3 regions of the Kitasatospora sp. NPDC056783 genome follow, and region 1 is predicted to be linked to each of the others. Evidence: riboswitches for the same ligand, from Rfam matches in the RefSeq annotation. Region 1 holds a riboswitch; each other region holds the start of a gene.
What was found. A riboswitch is a leader RNA that binds a small molecule or an ion and turns the genes downstream of it on or off. The one in region 1 is predicted to bind cobalamin.
Positions count from the first base shown of each region.

Region 2: linked by a shared signal. The riboswitch ahead of ACFRMQ_RS09695 (prenyltransferase/squalene oxidase repeat-containing protein) and the one ahead of ACFRMQ_RS10215 (ribonucleoside-diphosphate reductase subunit alpha) in region 1 are both predicted to bind cobalamin.
Region 3: linked by a shared signal. The riboswitch ahead of ACFRMQ_RS33050 (CoA-acylating methylmalonate-semialdehyde dehydrogenase) and the one ahead of ACFRMQ_RS10215 (ribonucleoside-diphosphate reductase subunit alpha) in region 1 are both predicted to bind cobalamin.

Region 1 covers NZ_JBHUAF010000046.1:6,030-10,836, forward strand. Annotated here, with positions in the region: gene ACFRMQ_RS10215 (ribonucleoside-diphosphate reductase subunit alpha) at 1-2,234, opposite strand, end outside; cobalamin riboswitch at 2,428-2,586, opposite strand; gene ACFRMQ_RS10220 (ArnT family glycosyltransferase) at 2,633-4,807, opposite strand, start outside.
Region 2 covers NZ_JBHUAF010000043.1:440-5,246, reverse strand. Annotated here, with positions in the region: gene ACFRMQ_RS09700 (hypothetical protein) at 1-457, opposite strand, end outside; gene ACFRMQ_RS09695 (prenyltransferase/squalene oxidase repeat-containing protein) at 454-3,240, opposite strand; cobalamin riboswitch at 3,344-3,475, opposite strand; cobalamin riboswitch at 3,566-3,642, shown strand; gene ACFRMQ_RS09690 (hypothetical protein) at 3,775-4,807, shown strand, end outside.
Region 3 covers NZ_JBHUAF010000353.1:2,337-7,143, forward strand. Annotated here, with positions in the region: gene ACFRMQ_RS33040 (enoyl-CoA hydratase/isomerase family protein) at 1-175, opposite strand, end outside; gene ACFRMQ_RS33045 (acyl-CoA dehydrogenase family protein) at 175-1,323, opposite strand; gene ACFRMQ_RS33050 (CoA-acylating methylmalonate-semialdehyde dehydrogenase) at 1,320-2,819, opposite strand; cobalamin riboswitch at 2,993-3,184, opposite strand; gene ACFRMQ_RS33055 (AraC family transcriptional regulator) at 3,293-4,336, opposite strand; gene ACFRMQ_RS33060 (alpha/beta hydrolase fold domain-containing protein) at 4,540-4,807, shown strand, end outside.

The sequences.
Region 1 (4,807 bases):
TTCAGACCGACCTTCCACGCGTAGGCGTACATCGAGCTGAGCTTGCCGATGGTCGGCGCCGCCATGAACAGGTTCAGGGACTGGCTCTGGTCCAGGTACGGCATGCGGGCCGCGGCCAGGTCGATCAGCGCGCGCTGGGGCAGCTCCCAGGCGGTGCGGTACAGCGAACGCACCCCTTCCGGCAGCCAGTTCAGGTCCTGGACGGAGCCGTTGGCGTCGCGCAGCGCGTCGCGGGTCTGCTGGTCCCAGACGCCGAGGTCCTTGAGCTCGCGCACCAGGTACGGGTTGACCTGGAGGAACTCGCCGGACAGCGTCTCGCGCTTGAACAGGTTGGACACCTGCGGCTCGATGCACTCGTACACGCCGGCGATGGACGCGATCGTCGCGGTCGGCGCGATGGCCAGCAGCAGCGAGTTGCGCAGGCCGGTGACGGCGATGCGGGCGCGCAGCGCGTCCCACTTCTCGCCCCACTGCGGCGCGGCCGTCGGGAAGTGGTCGATGTGCAGCTCGCCGCGGGCGGCGCGGGTCTCGCCGTACGCCTCGTGGCGGCCCAGCTGCTCGGCGAGGTCGGCGGAGCGCTCGTACGCGGTGAGCATGATGCGCTCGGCGATGAGCGTGGACAGCCGCGCGGCCTCGGCCGAGTCGAAGTCGATCCGCAGCTTGAAGAAGACGTCCTGGAGGCCCATCACGCCGAGGCCGACCGGCCGCCAGCGGGAGTTGGAGGTGCCGGCCTCGGTGGTCGGGTAGAAGTTGATGTCCACCACGCGGTCGAGGAAGGTGACGGCGGTGCGCACGGTGGCGTCCAGCCGCTCCCAGTCCATCGCGTTGATCAGGTCGTCGGCGGTGGCACCCGGGGCCACGTGGGCGCCGAGGTTGACCGAGCCCAGGTTGCAGACGGCGGTCTCGGAGTCGTCCGTGACCTCCAGGATCTCCGTGCACAGGTTGGAGGAGTGCACGGTGCGGCCCGGCAGCGCGGTCTGGTTGGCGGCGCGGTTGGAGGCGTCCTTGAAGGTCATCCAGCCGTTGCCGGTCTGCGCCAGGGTGCGCATCATGCGGGCGTACAGGGTCTGCGCCGGGATGGTGCGGACGGCCTTGCCGGCCAGCTCGGCCTTGCGGTAGGCCTCGTCGAAGTCGGCGCCCCACAGGTCGACCAGCTCGGGAACGTCGGCCGGGGAGAACAGCGACCAGTCCTCGTTGGCGTTCACGCGGCGCATGAACTCGTCCGGGATCCAGTGCGCCAGGTTGAGGTTGTGGGTGCGGCGGGCCTCTTCGCCGGTGTTGTCGCGGAGCTCCAGGAACTCCTCGATGTCGGCGTGCCAGGTCTCCAGGTAGACGCAGGCCGCGCCCTTGCGGCGGCCGCCCTGGTTGACGGCGGCGACCGAGGAGTCGAGGGTGCGCAGGAACGGCACGATGCCGTTGGACTTGCCGTTGGTGCCGCGGATCAGGCTGCCGCGCGAGCGGATGCGCGAGTAGGACAGGCCGATGCCGCCGGCGTGCTTGGAGAGGCGGGCGATCTGCGCGTAGCGGTTGTAGATCGAGTCCAGGTTGTCCAGCGGCGAGTCCAGCAGGTAGCAGCTGGACATCTGCGGGTGCCGGGTGCCGGAGTTGAAGAGCGTCGGCGAGGAGGTCAGGTACTCCAGGCGGCTCATCAGGCCGTACAGCTCGGCGACCTCGCGGACGGACTGCTCGGAGTCGCCGACCGCCAGGCCACAGGCGACGCGGAGCAGGAAGTGCTGCGGGGTCTCGATCACCTTGCGGGTGATCGGGTGGCGCAGCAGGTAGCGGGACTGCACGGTGCGCAGGCCGAAGTACTCGAAGCGGTCGTCGCCCGCGGTGTCGATCAGCGCGTCCAGGGCGGCGGCGTGCTTGGCGACGAAGTCCGCGGTGGTGTCGCCGATCAGGCCCTCGGCGTGGCCGACGGCGATCGAGGCGGAGAAGGAGACCGAGCCCTGGCTGTTCGCCTCGTCGACGATCTCCAGCGCGAGCAGGCGGGCGGCCAGCTTCGAGTACTGCGGGTCCTCGGCGATCATCGACGCGGCGGCGTCCACGGCCAGCCCGCGCAGCTCGGCGAAGTCCGAGCCGGCGTGGCGGCCGCGCAGCGCGGCGGCGGCGACGTGGCCGGGGTCGACCTCGGTGAGGTCGGTGCTGCGGTCGGTGAGCAGCCGCAGCAGGGCGCCGCCGGGGTCGGAGACCGTCGGGTCGGTGAAGGCGGTACCGGTGCCCTGGGTGGGCAGGGTGACTGAGGCGGCGGTGGTCAAGGCGCTCTCTCCTGGCGGCGATCGGCGGCGGTGATCGGGGGCCGCCGGGCCGATCGGGGCAGGGGAGCACGGCGCGAACGCAGACGGCGTCGCGCGACGGTGACTCCCCGGCCCGCCCGCGAGGCCCGGAGGTGTACTGCTCGTGCTGGCGCGCGGCCTCTGCGGGAGGGCCGTGGCGCAGGCCGTCGGCAGGTACTCGGACTCGCGGTACGGCTGCTCGAGCCGTCCGCACACCGCTGCGGGGCAGTCCCGGATTCGCACCGGGTTCCCCTGCATCGACAGCAGAAGCGAGCATACATGTAGTGCCGCCGGCTTGCGGCGGCACCATATGTTGTGCCTGTCGTGTCGCGGGTGTCGGTGGACCGGGTGGCCCGTCAGTGCTTCAGATAGACCTTGTACGTGCTCGAATCGCCGGTCGGGGAGGTGAACTGGGCGACCAGCCGGTAGTTCCCGGAGGCCGTCACGGCGTCGCTCAGGGCCCGGTCGGTGGCCTTCGGCGCGGTGCTGTCGAGGACGACCATGGTGAACCAGCCGTCGCGGATCGCGGCCACGCTGCCGTCGTCGCCGTGGTGCCGCACCCCGGCGGCGTCGCGGTACTCCGTGCCCGTGCGCGAGGAGATCCACTGCTCGGGCTTGGAGACGCCGCCGAGGTAGTACTCGGCGAGTCCGTCGACCTCGGTGAGGTAGCGGCCCTCGGGCTCGGTGTGGACCCTCAGGACGGCCGGCAGGCGGCCGGAGTCGGGGCCGTTCTGGTAGCGCAGGGCGGACTGCTCCAGGCCGAGGGCGAGCAGCGCGACCCAGACCAGGATGCCCAGCTGGGGGTGGCGGAAGTGGGCGCCGACCAGCCGGGTCAGGCCGACCCCGGCGAGCGGGGCGGCCAGCAGCATGCCGTAGGCGAGGTGGCGGAACAGCGCGCCGGAGGTGCCGGTCCACACGTGGGCGGCGGGGACCAGCAGGGCGGTGGCGGTCAGGACGGTGCCGAGCAGGGCGCGCCGGCCCCGGGTGGTGGGAACGGAGTCCTTCTCGGGCGCGTCGTGCTCGTTCATCTGCTCGCGGCGCGCGTAGGCGATGGTGCCGGCCACGGCGAGGACGGTGAACAGGCCGGCCCACTTGAGGGTGGAGAGCAGGATCGAGCCGGCCGAGCCGGCGGCGCCGCCCTGCGAGGGCGACCACCCGGCGAGCTTGCCGAGCGTGCCGCCCGGGAGCAGCAGGACGAGGGTGCCGGCGCCCGCCAGCAGCGCGCGCAGGGCGGCCGGCCCGGCCCGGTGGTACGGCCGGGCGCAGGCGAAGGCGAGGGCGACCAGGGCCGGGAGGGCGAAGGCCGCGGAGTAGGCGACGGCGCAGGCCAGGGCCGCGGGTGGGGCGGCGAGCAGGGCCAGGGCCGGATGGCGGCGGGCGGTGAACACCGTGGCCCAGGCGGAGAGGGCGACCAGGAGGACGGCGAGGGACTCGGGCGCGGCGTAGAAGCCGGTCACGACGGTGGACTGGAGGACGGCGTAGACGGCGATGGCGCAGATGGCCACCCGCTCGTTGAACAGCCGCCGGGTCAGCGAGTACAGCAGCACCGTGGTGATCAGTGCGAAGCCGAGGCTGAGCAGCCGGGTGCCCCAGATGCCGTTGGCATCGGCGGCGGCGCCGGCCAGCGGCGGGTAGAGCCAGGGCGAGCCCTGCACCCGCTCGATCAGGTCGGTGGTGACCGGGGTGCCGTGCAGCAGGTGGTCGAGCTGCTGGCGGCCGGCGACCATGGTGGCGGCCTCGTCGGGGTGGGCGGCGGCCAGCAGGCGCAGCGAGAGCGCGGCCTGGACGGTCAGCACGGCGCCCAGCAGGCCGCGGGCGATCCAGCGCCGGCGCGGGCTGGTGCCCGGGTCCCAGCCGATCGCCGGGACCTCCGGGATGGTGTACGGGGCCAGCGGTATGCCGTCGGGGTTGTCGACGGCGCCGGTGGTGCGGTGGGGCTCGGCCTTGTCGGCGGTCTCGTCCGGGGCCTCGTGTGCGGTCTCGTGCGCGGCCTCGTTCACGGCGACGGCCGTGCGGCCCCGCTCGGTGAAGTCCGGTTCGGGCTCGGTCTGCTGGGCCTGGGCGGCGCGGCGGCGGGCGGCGCGGCCCTGGGCGACGGGCTCCTGGGCGACAGGGCCCGGATCGGGCGCGGCCACCGGGGCGACCGGGGCCACCGCGGCCATCGGGGCGGCCGGCTGCCGGGGCTCGGCGGACTCCGGTGCGGACTCCGGTGCGGACTCCGGCCGGGCTTCGGCCATCGCGGCCTGCGCGGCACGGCGGCGGGCGGCCCGGCCCTGTTCGACGAAGTCCGGCTGGGGTTCGGCCACCGGGTCGTGGGCGGCACGGCCCGGCGCGGCGAAGTCCGGTTCGGGCCCGGCCTGCCGGCCTTGCGCACCGAAGCCGGGCCCGGCCTGCTCGGCCTGCCGGCCCTGCGCGGCCCGACGGCGGGCCCGGCCCTGGGCGATGAGGTCCGGCTGGGGCTCGGCCGCCGGGTCGTGCGCCGCGCGGCCGGGCGGGACGGGCGAGCCGGGCAGGACGGGCGAGCCGGGCGG
Region 2 (4,807 bases), on a different contig from region 1:
TCGGCTGGTAGAGCATCGCGCCGAGCTGGCTGTAGGACCATTCGTTCTGGCCCGGATCGGCGTGCCAGTACGACCAGTACGCGGTGGCCGGAGGCGTCAGGACGCACTTCTCCTGCTCCGGGGTCGGGTACTGCTTGCCGCCCTGGAAGCCGCTGTAGCCGATCCGGCAGATGAACGCCGGGCCGTCGTGCCCGGTGCCGGTGGTCTTCCAGCCGCCCTGGTTGAGCAGGGTGTACCCGGTGGTGGGGGTGGTCCCGCAGGAACGCAGCAGCGGCCCGCCCCACTTGCCGAAGTCCACGGCGAGTACGACCCCGGAGGTGGTGGTGCACTGATCGATCGGCAGTGGCGCCGCGGTGGCCGGGGCCGCGCCCACGGCGACGCCGCCGAACGCGAGCGCGGAGGTCAGCACCGCCGCCCCGGACAGCCGCGCGAGCCGCTCACCGGGTCCCCGGCTCACCGGTGACGCCCCGGGGCGGCCGCGGTGCGGCGACGGGCGACGATGACGGCTGCGGCGCCGAGCGCGGTCAGCACACCGGCACCCGCCGTCAGCGCCAGTGCCTGGGTTCCGGTACCGGCCAGGTCGCCCGAACCGGTCCGCGCCGGTACGCCCCCGGCTGTAGCGACACCGCCACCCGTCGGGGCGTCGATGCCACCGGACGACGGGGTGTCGGTGGCCTGGGCCGGCGCGGTCGTGCCGGGCGAGCCCGTCGGGGTGGTGGTCGGCGTCCCGGTGGGCGTCGTCGTGCCTCCGAGGTCGCGGGACAGCGTGCCGAAGGAGATGCCGGTGGCACCGCCGAGCACCTGTGTGGACGCCCTGACGTCCGAACCCCGCTGCCCGGCGGACGCGACGTTGAACCCTCCGTCGCCGTTCTGCTGCCCGGCGAGGAAGTCGAGCGCCTTGGCGATCTGTTCACCGTAGGCGGCCTTGCGCAGCGTCATGCCCTGGACGGCCAGCGCGGCCGAGTTGGTGGAGTCGCCGGCCGCACCGGGGAAGCCGCCGTCGGGCAGTTGCCGCGAGGCGAGCCAGCCGAGTCCCTTGTCGACCGCCTGGGCGGCCTCGTCCCCGGGGACGAGGGCGAGAGCCATGACGGCGATCGCCGTGCTGTCCACGTCGGAGTCGCCGGTGGCGGGGATCAGGCTCGGCCAGGAGCCGTCCGGGTGCTGGAGGCCCTTCAGGTAGCCGATCGCGGGAGCCGCGCTGGTCGTCTCCCCGGCCCGGAGCTGGGCCATGACGGCGAGCGCCTGGGAGAACACCGAGGTGGCGTAGGTGTAGTTGCCCGGGGCGGCGCAGCCGGTGGTCGCGTCGGCCTTGGTGCACACCATCGCGGCGAGCGCGGCGATCAGGTCGTGGCCGCCGAAGGCGCGCGGGTCGCGGCCGACGACCTCGGCGAGCAGCGCCTCCTTCCCGATGGACCCGCCGCCGGCGTACTCGGTGCCGATCGCGGTCCAGTCGTTGACGGTGCGTTCGCTCGCGTCCTTGCCCCGCTGGTCCAGGAAGTCGACGATCCCGCGCAGCGCGGCGTCGTCGGTGCCGGTGGCGGCGAGGGCGTAGGCGCCGTCGAGGGTGAGGCCGAAGTCGGCGAAGGCCGGGAACCCCTCGTAGTAGTGACCGTCGATCAGGCGGGACGGGTCGGTGAGGTAGGCGCCGCCCTTGGCCGCGTCGGGCTTCCTCCCCGCCGGCGGGGTCGGCGTGGAAGTCGCGCCGTTCGGATCGTGCCAGACGCTGGTGAGGTCGGTGCCGGTCAGGGCCAGGACGGCCTGCTCGGTGGCGGCGGCGTCCGGGTCGGTGGTCGACGCGTCCGGGCCGAAGCCGCCGTCCTTGTCCTGGCGGGCGGCGAGCCAGGCGGTGGCGGCGGCCCTGCGGCCACCCTGGCCGGTGGCCCGGAAGGCCTGGGCGGCGCTCGCGGTGCTGATGGTGTCGCCGGGGGCGCCGACGTACGGGGGGAGGGAGCCGTCGGGCTGCTGGCTCGCCGCGAGCTGGTCGGCGGCCTTCTCGGCGGCCGCTTCGTAGCCGGGGGCCGTGCGCAGGGCGAGGACCGCGAGGCCGGTGGTGACCGGATCGGATTCGCAGTGCTCACCGGCGATGATCATCGATCCGGCCATCCCGCCGTCGGCGCACTGGAGCGTCGTGAACCGGGCGAGCGCCGGGGCGGGCGAAGCGACACCGGCGCGCTGGAGCGCGATGACGCCGAGGGACTGTGCCCAGGGCGAGGACGCGCCGAGGAAGTCCCCGGCGGCGGTGCACTTGCCGTTCTCTCCCGCCCCTGCGCAGACGTGGTCGGTGAGCACGGAGACCAGGTCCCGCCCGCCGAAGGTGCGGGGGTCGCGACCGGTGCTCTCGGCGACGAGGGCCAGGAGGGCGGCGGCCCGCGTGTCCGGTGTGCCGGTCGGCCCGTCGGGGCGCAGGAACGCGTCGGTATGGGCGTCGAGGAAGGCGACCACCTTGCGCAGCGCCGGGTCCTGCGTCCCCGCGGCGGCGAGCGCGATGGCCGTGAGAGCGGTCCGGGGGTAGTCCGGCCCCGGGGCGGCCCAGTTCTCCATGTGGTCGCCGCCGACGAGTTGACCGGCCAGCCAGGCCGTGGCGGCGGCCGGGTCACCGGTGGCGGAGGGCCCGGTGGGGCTCGCCGTCGGGGTCGGGGTCGCCGAGGGCGACGCGGAGGGCGAGGGGCCGCCGTTCTTGGCGCGGACGGAGTCCGGGGTGAAGCTCGGCGCCCCGCTGGTGCCACCGATGTCCGTGCCGCCGTAGACCCAGGCCTCGACCTCGCCGGGCTTGGGCTTCTGCGTGCCGGCGCCGAACCGGCTGTAGGACCAGGTCTGTTGGCCGGGTTCGGCGATCCAGTACGACCAGTACGCGGTGGCCTGCGGGGTGTTGACGCACGGCTCCTCGGCCGGTGTCGGGTACTGGACACCGCCGTTGAAGGTCCCGGTCCCGAGCCGGCAGATGAAGGCGGGCCCGTCGTGTTCGGTTCCGGCAGTGGTGAAACCGGCGTTGTGCAGGAGGTTCATGCCCGTCGTGGGGTGGGCGTCGCAGCCCCGGGCGACGCCGCCGCCCCAGTGGGTGAAGTCGACGGCGACGATCGCGCCCGTCGTCGCCGTGCACTCCTCGATCGGGTCGGCCGCCGCGGTTCCGGGGTGCCCGAGCAGGACCGTGCCGCAGGCGGCGACCGCGACGGTGCCGGCGATCACCAGGGAGGCGAGGTCCCGGTTTCTGTGACGTGTGCGATTGCTGCTGACCCTCACGACGGCTCCCTGGTCGGTCGACACGGGAGGCGACGGCGCAGCCCACGGCGCCCCGGGAAGGGGCTGCCAAGACCGCGTCGTAGTCCGCGACGACGCAAGTGCTCTGTGAACAGACCCCCGGTCCAGGCATTCCGGCTCACCCACCCTCAGGTGGGTCCACGGTTGCGGGTCAGCGCCGGAGTCGGACCGGCTTCCCCTGAATGCCGAGGGCAAAAAACCGGTTCATCAGACCACGCTGTCCGACAGGGAGTCAATGGGGCGTCAGGTCGCTCACATCACCTCGCCGGACGACGGAACCTGCGGTAGCGTCCGCTGTGGCCGAGTGGGGGAACCCGGTGCGAATCCGGGGCTGACGCGCAGCGGTGTGGGGTGGCGATCGTGCCGTCCCGAGCCCGAATGCCCGCCCGGCCGTGCACCATGGCGAAAGCCGGCCCACGCGATCCGGGCGGCGACCGCTCCGGCAGTCGCGTGCCCCGAGTGGACGCGGGAACTCCGGGGCAGGGTCGGCGCCCGCCACCCCAAGGAGCCTGTCCCGTGCCCCTCCTCACCCCGTCCCGCACCGCCTCGACGACCACCGTCGCGCTGGCGGCCGCTGCCCTGCTTCTCTCCGCCGTCCCCGCCCACGCGACGGCCACCCCGGCCCAGATAGCCACGTCCAAGAGCACCGGCGTCACGTACCTGAAGTCCCTCCAGGCCGCCGACGGCAGCTACGTCACCGGCGGCGGGCTCTCCAACGAGTGGGCCTTCAGCGCGCTCGCCGCCGCCGGAACGGCCGCCGCCGACGTCACCCCCGGCGGGGACACCGGCAAGAACGCCCGCCTCGTCTACCGCAACCAGCTCGCCGCCCCCGGCTGGCCCGGCACCTCGCCCGTGGCCACGGACTACGAGCGCGGCATCCTCAACGCCTACGCCGCGGGCATCGACCCCGCCCGCGTCGGCCCCGGCCGCAACCTCCTCGCCGACCTCTCCGCCTACTGGCAGACCACCGAACCCGGTTACTACGGCCCGTCCGCCAACTTCAACGGCACCGTCTTCGGTCTGCTCGCGCTGGCCGGGGCGAAGACCCAAGCCGGCGCCCAGCGCGCCCCGCAGCCCCTGCTCGATGTCTCCGTCACGGCGGTGCGCGCCAACCAGCACAACGACGGCGGCTGGAACTACGGCAAGGCCGCGGGCGACCCGACGGCGCTCGCCCAGGGCAGCGACATCGACATGACCGGCGCCGCCATGGCCTCCCTGTGCGCGGGCGGCGTGCCCAACACCGACTCGGCGATCGTCGCCGCCAAGAACTTCCTCAAGGGCAAGCTCGCCTCCTCCGGCGCCTTCAACGCCATGTTCGGCGTGAACACCGACTCCAACGGCTGGGCCGTGTCCGGCCTCAACGCCTGCGGCATCAACCCCCAAGGCACCGACTTCACCAGCGGCACCGGCAAGACCCCGGTCGACTTCCTCATCGCCCAGCAGTTCAAGCCCGGCGGCGGCTTCAAGTACCTGCCCACCGACACCAGCCCGTCGCCCTACGCCTCCGTCGACGGCCTGCGCGCCGTCGCCGGCGCCGGGTTCACCGCCA
Region 3 (4,807 bases), on a different contig from region 1:
CGGTGACGACGACGGTTTCGACCCGGTCGTCCTCCTCCCACGCGTCCAGGGCTTCGGCGATCCGCCGCACCATGCCGTGGGTGAGGGCGTTCAGGGCCGCCGGCCGGTTGAGGACGATCAGGCCCGCCCTGCCCTCACGCTGGACGAGGATCTCGTCGACGGTGTTCTCGGCCATCACGCGGCCCCGGTCAGGCCGCGGGCGACGATGACGCGCATGATCTCGTTGGTCCCTTCCAGGATCTGGTGCACCCGCAGATCGCGGACGATCTTCTCGATGCCGTACTCGGCCAGGTAGCCGTAGCCGCCGTGCAGTTGGAGGGCCTGGTTGGCGACCTCGAAGCCGGTGTCGGTGGCGTACCGCTTGGCCATCGCGCACAGCTGCGGCGCCCGGGGGTCGCCCCGGTCCAGCGCCGTGGCGGCCCGCCAGAGCAGCGACCTGGCCGCTTCCAACTCGGTGGCCATGTCGGCGAGCCGGAACTGCAGGGCCTGGGCGTGCAGCAGCCGGGCGCCGAACGCCTCGCGGTCCGCCAGGTAGCGGATGGCCCGTTCCAGGGCGTCCTGGGCGCCGCCGAGGGAGCAGGCGGCGATGCCGAGCCGGCCGCCGTTCAGCCCGTTCATGGCGATCCGGAAGCCCTCGCCCTCCTCCCCGAGCAGGCGGTCGGCCGGCAGCCGGACGCCGTCCAGCAGCACCTGCCGGGTCGGCTGGGCGTTCCAGCCCATCTTCTTCTCGTTCGGGCCGAAGGAGACCCCCACGTCGTCGCGTTCGACGACGAAGGCGGAGACCCCTGCGGCCCCCGGTCCACCCGTGCGGGCCATCACCACGTACACCTGGGCGGCGCCCGCACCCGAGATGAACTGCTTGACGCCGTCCAGCACCCAGTGGTCTCCGTCCCGGCGAGCCCGGGTGGACAGCGCCGCGGCGTCCGATCCCGCGCCCGGCTCGGTGAGGCAGTAGCCGGCCGGGGTTCCCATCGCGCTGAGCCCCGGAAGCCACCGGGCTCGCTGGGCGTCGTCGCCGTAGCGGTCGATCATCCAGGCGACCATGTTGTGGATGGAGAGGTAGGCGGCGATGGACGGGCAGCCGGTGGCCAGCGCCTCGAACACGAGCACGCCGTCGGCGCGGGTGAGTCCGGAGCCCCCGGACTCCTCGCGCACGTAGACCCCGGCCAGGCCGAGGTCGGCGGCCTTGCGCAGCACGTCCACCGGGAAGTGCTTGGCCTGGTCCCACTCGACGGCGTGCGGCGCGAGGTGCTCATGGGCGAAGGCCCGGGTGGTCTCCGCGATGGCGCGCTGGTCCTCGGTGAGGTCGTGCACGGCGCTCATCCCATCGTCGGCATGGTGAAGCTCGCGCCCTCCTTGACCCCGGAGGGCCAGCGCGAGGTGACGGTACGGGTGCGGGTGTAGAAACGGATCGAGTCCGGCCCGTGCTGGTTGAGGTCGCCGAACGCGGAGCGCTTCCAGCCTCCGAAGGTGTGGTACGCGATCGGCACCGGGATGGGCACGTTGACCCCGACCATGCCGGTGTTCACCCGGCGGGCGAAGTCCCGGGCGGTGTCCCCGTCGCGGGTGTAGATGGCCACGCCGTTGCCGTACTCGTGCTCGCTGGGCAGCCGCAGGGCCTCCTCGTAGTCGGCGGCGCGGACCACGGTGAGCACCGGACCGAAGATCTCCTCACGGTAGATCCGCATGTCCGTCGTCACGCGGTCGAACAGCGAGGCCCCGAGGAAGAAGCCGTCCTCGTGCCCCTCCAGGCGGAAGTCCCGCCCGTCGACCACGAGTTCGGCGCCCTCCCGGACCCCGAGGTCCAGGTGGTCCCGGACCCTGGCCAGCGCGTCGGCGCCGACCAGCGGCCCGAAGTCCGCCTCCGGGTCGTCCGAGCGCCCGACCTTGAGCGCGGCGATCCGCTCGACCAGCTTCGCCACCAGGGCGTCCGCGGTCTCCTCCCCCACCGGGACGGCCACCGAGATGGCCATGCAGCGCTCCCCGGCCGAACCGTAGCCCGCGCCGACGAGCGCGTCCGCGGCCTGGTCGAGGTCTGCGTCCGGCATGACGATCATGTGGTTCTTCGCGCCCCCGAAGCACTGCGCCCGCTTGCCGTGCGCGGCCGCCGTCGCGTACACGTACTGGGCGATCGGGGTGGAGCCGACGAAGCCGAGCGCCTCCACCCGCGGATCCTCCAGCAGGGTGTCCACGGCCTCCTTGCCGCCGTTGACCACGTTGAGCACGCCCGGCGGCAACCCGGCCTCCAGGAACAGTTCGGCGAGCCGCAGCGGCACCGAGGGGTCACGCTCGGACGGCTTGAGGATGAACGCGTTGCCGCAGGCCAGCGCGGGTGCGGCCTTCCAGAGCGGGATCATCGCGGGGAAGTTGAACGGCGTGATTCCGGCCACCACGCCGAGCGGCTGGCGCATCGAGTAGACGTCGATGCCGGTGCCGGCGTTGTCGCTGAACTCGCCCTTCAGCAGGTGCGGGATGCCCGCGGCGAACTCCACGACCTCCAGGCCGCGTTGGATGTCCCCGTGGGCGTCGGCCACGGTCTTGCCGTGCTCGGCGGAGAGCAGCCGGGCCAGGTCCTCCTTCTCCTGCTCGACCAGTTGCAGGAAGCGCAGCAGCACCCTGGCCCGCTTCTGCGGGTTCCAGGCCGCCCACTCGGGCTGCGCCTGAGCGGCGTCGGCGATCACCGCCTCGACCTCGGCCCGGTCGGCCAGCGGCACCCGGGCCTGCACCCGGCCGGTGTTGGGGTCGAAGACGTCGCCGAAGCGACCGGACGTTCCGGCGGTGTGCTTGCCGCCGACGAAGTGGGTGAGTTCTCGGACCATCGGTTCCTTCTCTCGTCACGCGCAGGGAGAGGAGGAATGGAGATCACACCGCCATCACCGTTGTAGTGGGCGGTGCTTGACGAACCGTCAGTGACGCGAGGTCACCGCGATCGTCGGCACGGCATAGAAGCGGGGGCAACCCGGAGTCATGCGTGTCGTCTCCATCCTCGTGGAAAACACGAACCACCCGCGGCCGGTATCCTGACTCCCGGATCCACGCCCGCCCCCAGGCCTTCCCGGCTGGCTGCCAGTGGCCGTCATCTGCGAGGACGAACTCCCCGGTCACAGTGGCGGGACCGTGCCGGACTCACACCGGCTTCCCTGACACCGCGGACCTGCCGTCGACCATATAGTTGGACGTCCTAGTAAGTCCAGAGGTCTGCGCACGCGTTGCGCCATCGGAGCCCGCTACCCCGACTAGGGCGGCCCCGTGACGCTCGGGGCCGCCCGTGCCGGACCGTCCAGCAGGGCGTTCACTCACCGAGGGACCGGCCGGTGGCGTGGGACCCAGCCGTCAGGGACCGGGCCCGGCAGCGGTGTTCGCGCGGGGAGAGGCCGTAGGCGGCTTTGAACGCGCGGCTGAAGCCGGAGGGGCTGGGGATGCCGCAGCGGGCCCCGATGGCGTGGACCGGCAGGGCCAGCAGGAGCGGGTCGGCGAGTTCGCGGTGGGCCTTCCTCAGGCGCTGGTCGCGGATGAACCCCGCCAGGCTCTCCCCCTCGAAGCGGCGCGCGAAGAGGCGGTGCAGATGGCTGACGGAGATGTGGTGGGCGGCGGCGATCACGGACGGGGTCAGCCCCGGGTCGTGCAGGTTGCCGCGGACGAACGCCCGGATGCCCTCCACCAGGGCCCGCCGCCGGGCCTCCTCGGGCAGCATGCGCTCGGCGTCGAGCTCCCCGGCGATCCACACCGACACCAGGTCGACCGCGACCGCACCCAGACGCGCCGCTTCGACGGGGTGCAGACCGGCGGCCTGGCGGTCCAGGCCGAGAAGGAAGTCCGCCAGCAGCGCGCCCGTTCCCGCCCTGGAGGAGAGCCTGCGCCCGAGCAGGTCGCGCAGCCGACGCGGCGGCACCGGCAGCAGCGAGACGGGCAGGTCGATGCCCACGCCGGCGACTTCCGGACCTCCCCCACCCGGGGTCCGGTCCCCGACCATCCGCGCGTCGTGCGCGGTGGAGCTGTCGATGAAGGAGAGGTCCCCGACGCCGAAGGTCTCCGCCTGGTCCCGCCCGCGCCTGAGCCCGTGGAATCCGGAGGTCAGCAGCGTCAGGTAGTACAGCTCCTGATCCGAACGCCGGATCATCCGCTCGGTGCGCCGGAACCGCGCCGACGGGAACGACGACCCCAACAGCACCACCGGCCCCAGACCGAAGCACCGCACCTGCCCCGTGAAGTCGTCCTCGTGCGCACTCGTCGCCTCGCACTCCCGTGTCCTCGCCAGCACGTCCCGCCAGTACTCGAAACCGCCCTTCTCGAACACACCGTCACCCTGGAGCACGCTCTTCTCCTGTGCGGACATCCCGCCCCCTTCGGACACACCGTCCTCGCCGCGCGGGCAAGGCCCTCCCTGGTGCCATTGTCACGCCCGCACTGCGGCGTCCGCAGGCGCGGACGCGCGCCGAGCTCGGTTCCGGCCAGGTGCCCACCGAGACGCAGGTGCGGGCGCCGTTCTCAGGGGACGACGACGGCCTCGCCTCGGATGCGGCCGGCTTCGCCGAGGCGGTGGACGTCCGCGAGGTCGGCCAGGGGGTACGAGGCGGCCGCCCGCCTCGACGCCACCCCGAGGGTCCCGCCCGTTCGCGCCCCTTCGCGCCCCTTCGCGCGCGGAGCCTCGCGGGCCTGGCGCCGGCCATGGTCGTCACGGCAGAATTCGACCCGCTGCGCGACGAGGGGGACCGGTACGCCGACGCTCCGCGCGACGCCGGAGCGCGCGGGTCGCGCACCGGAGCTTCGACGGGCCCGTCCACGGCTTCCACGGCCTGGACCACCT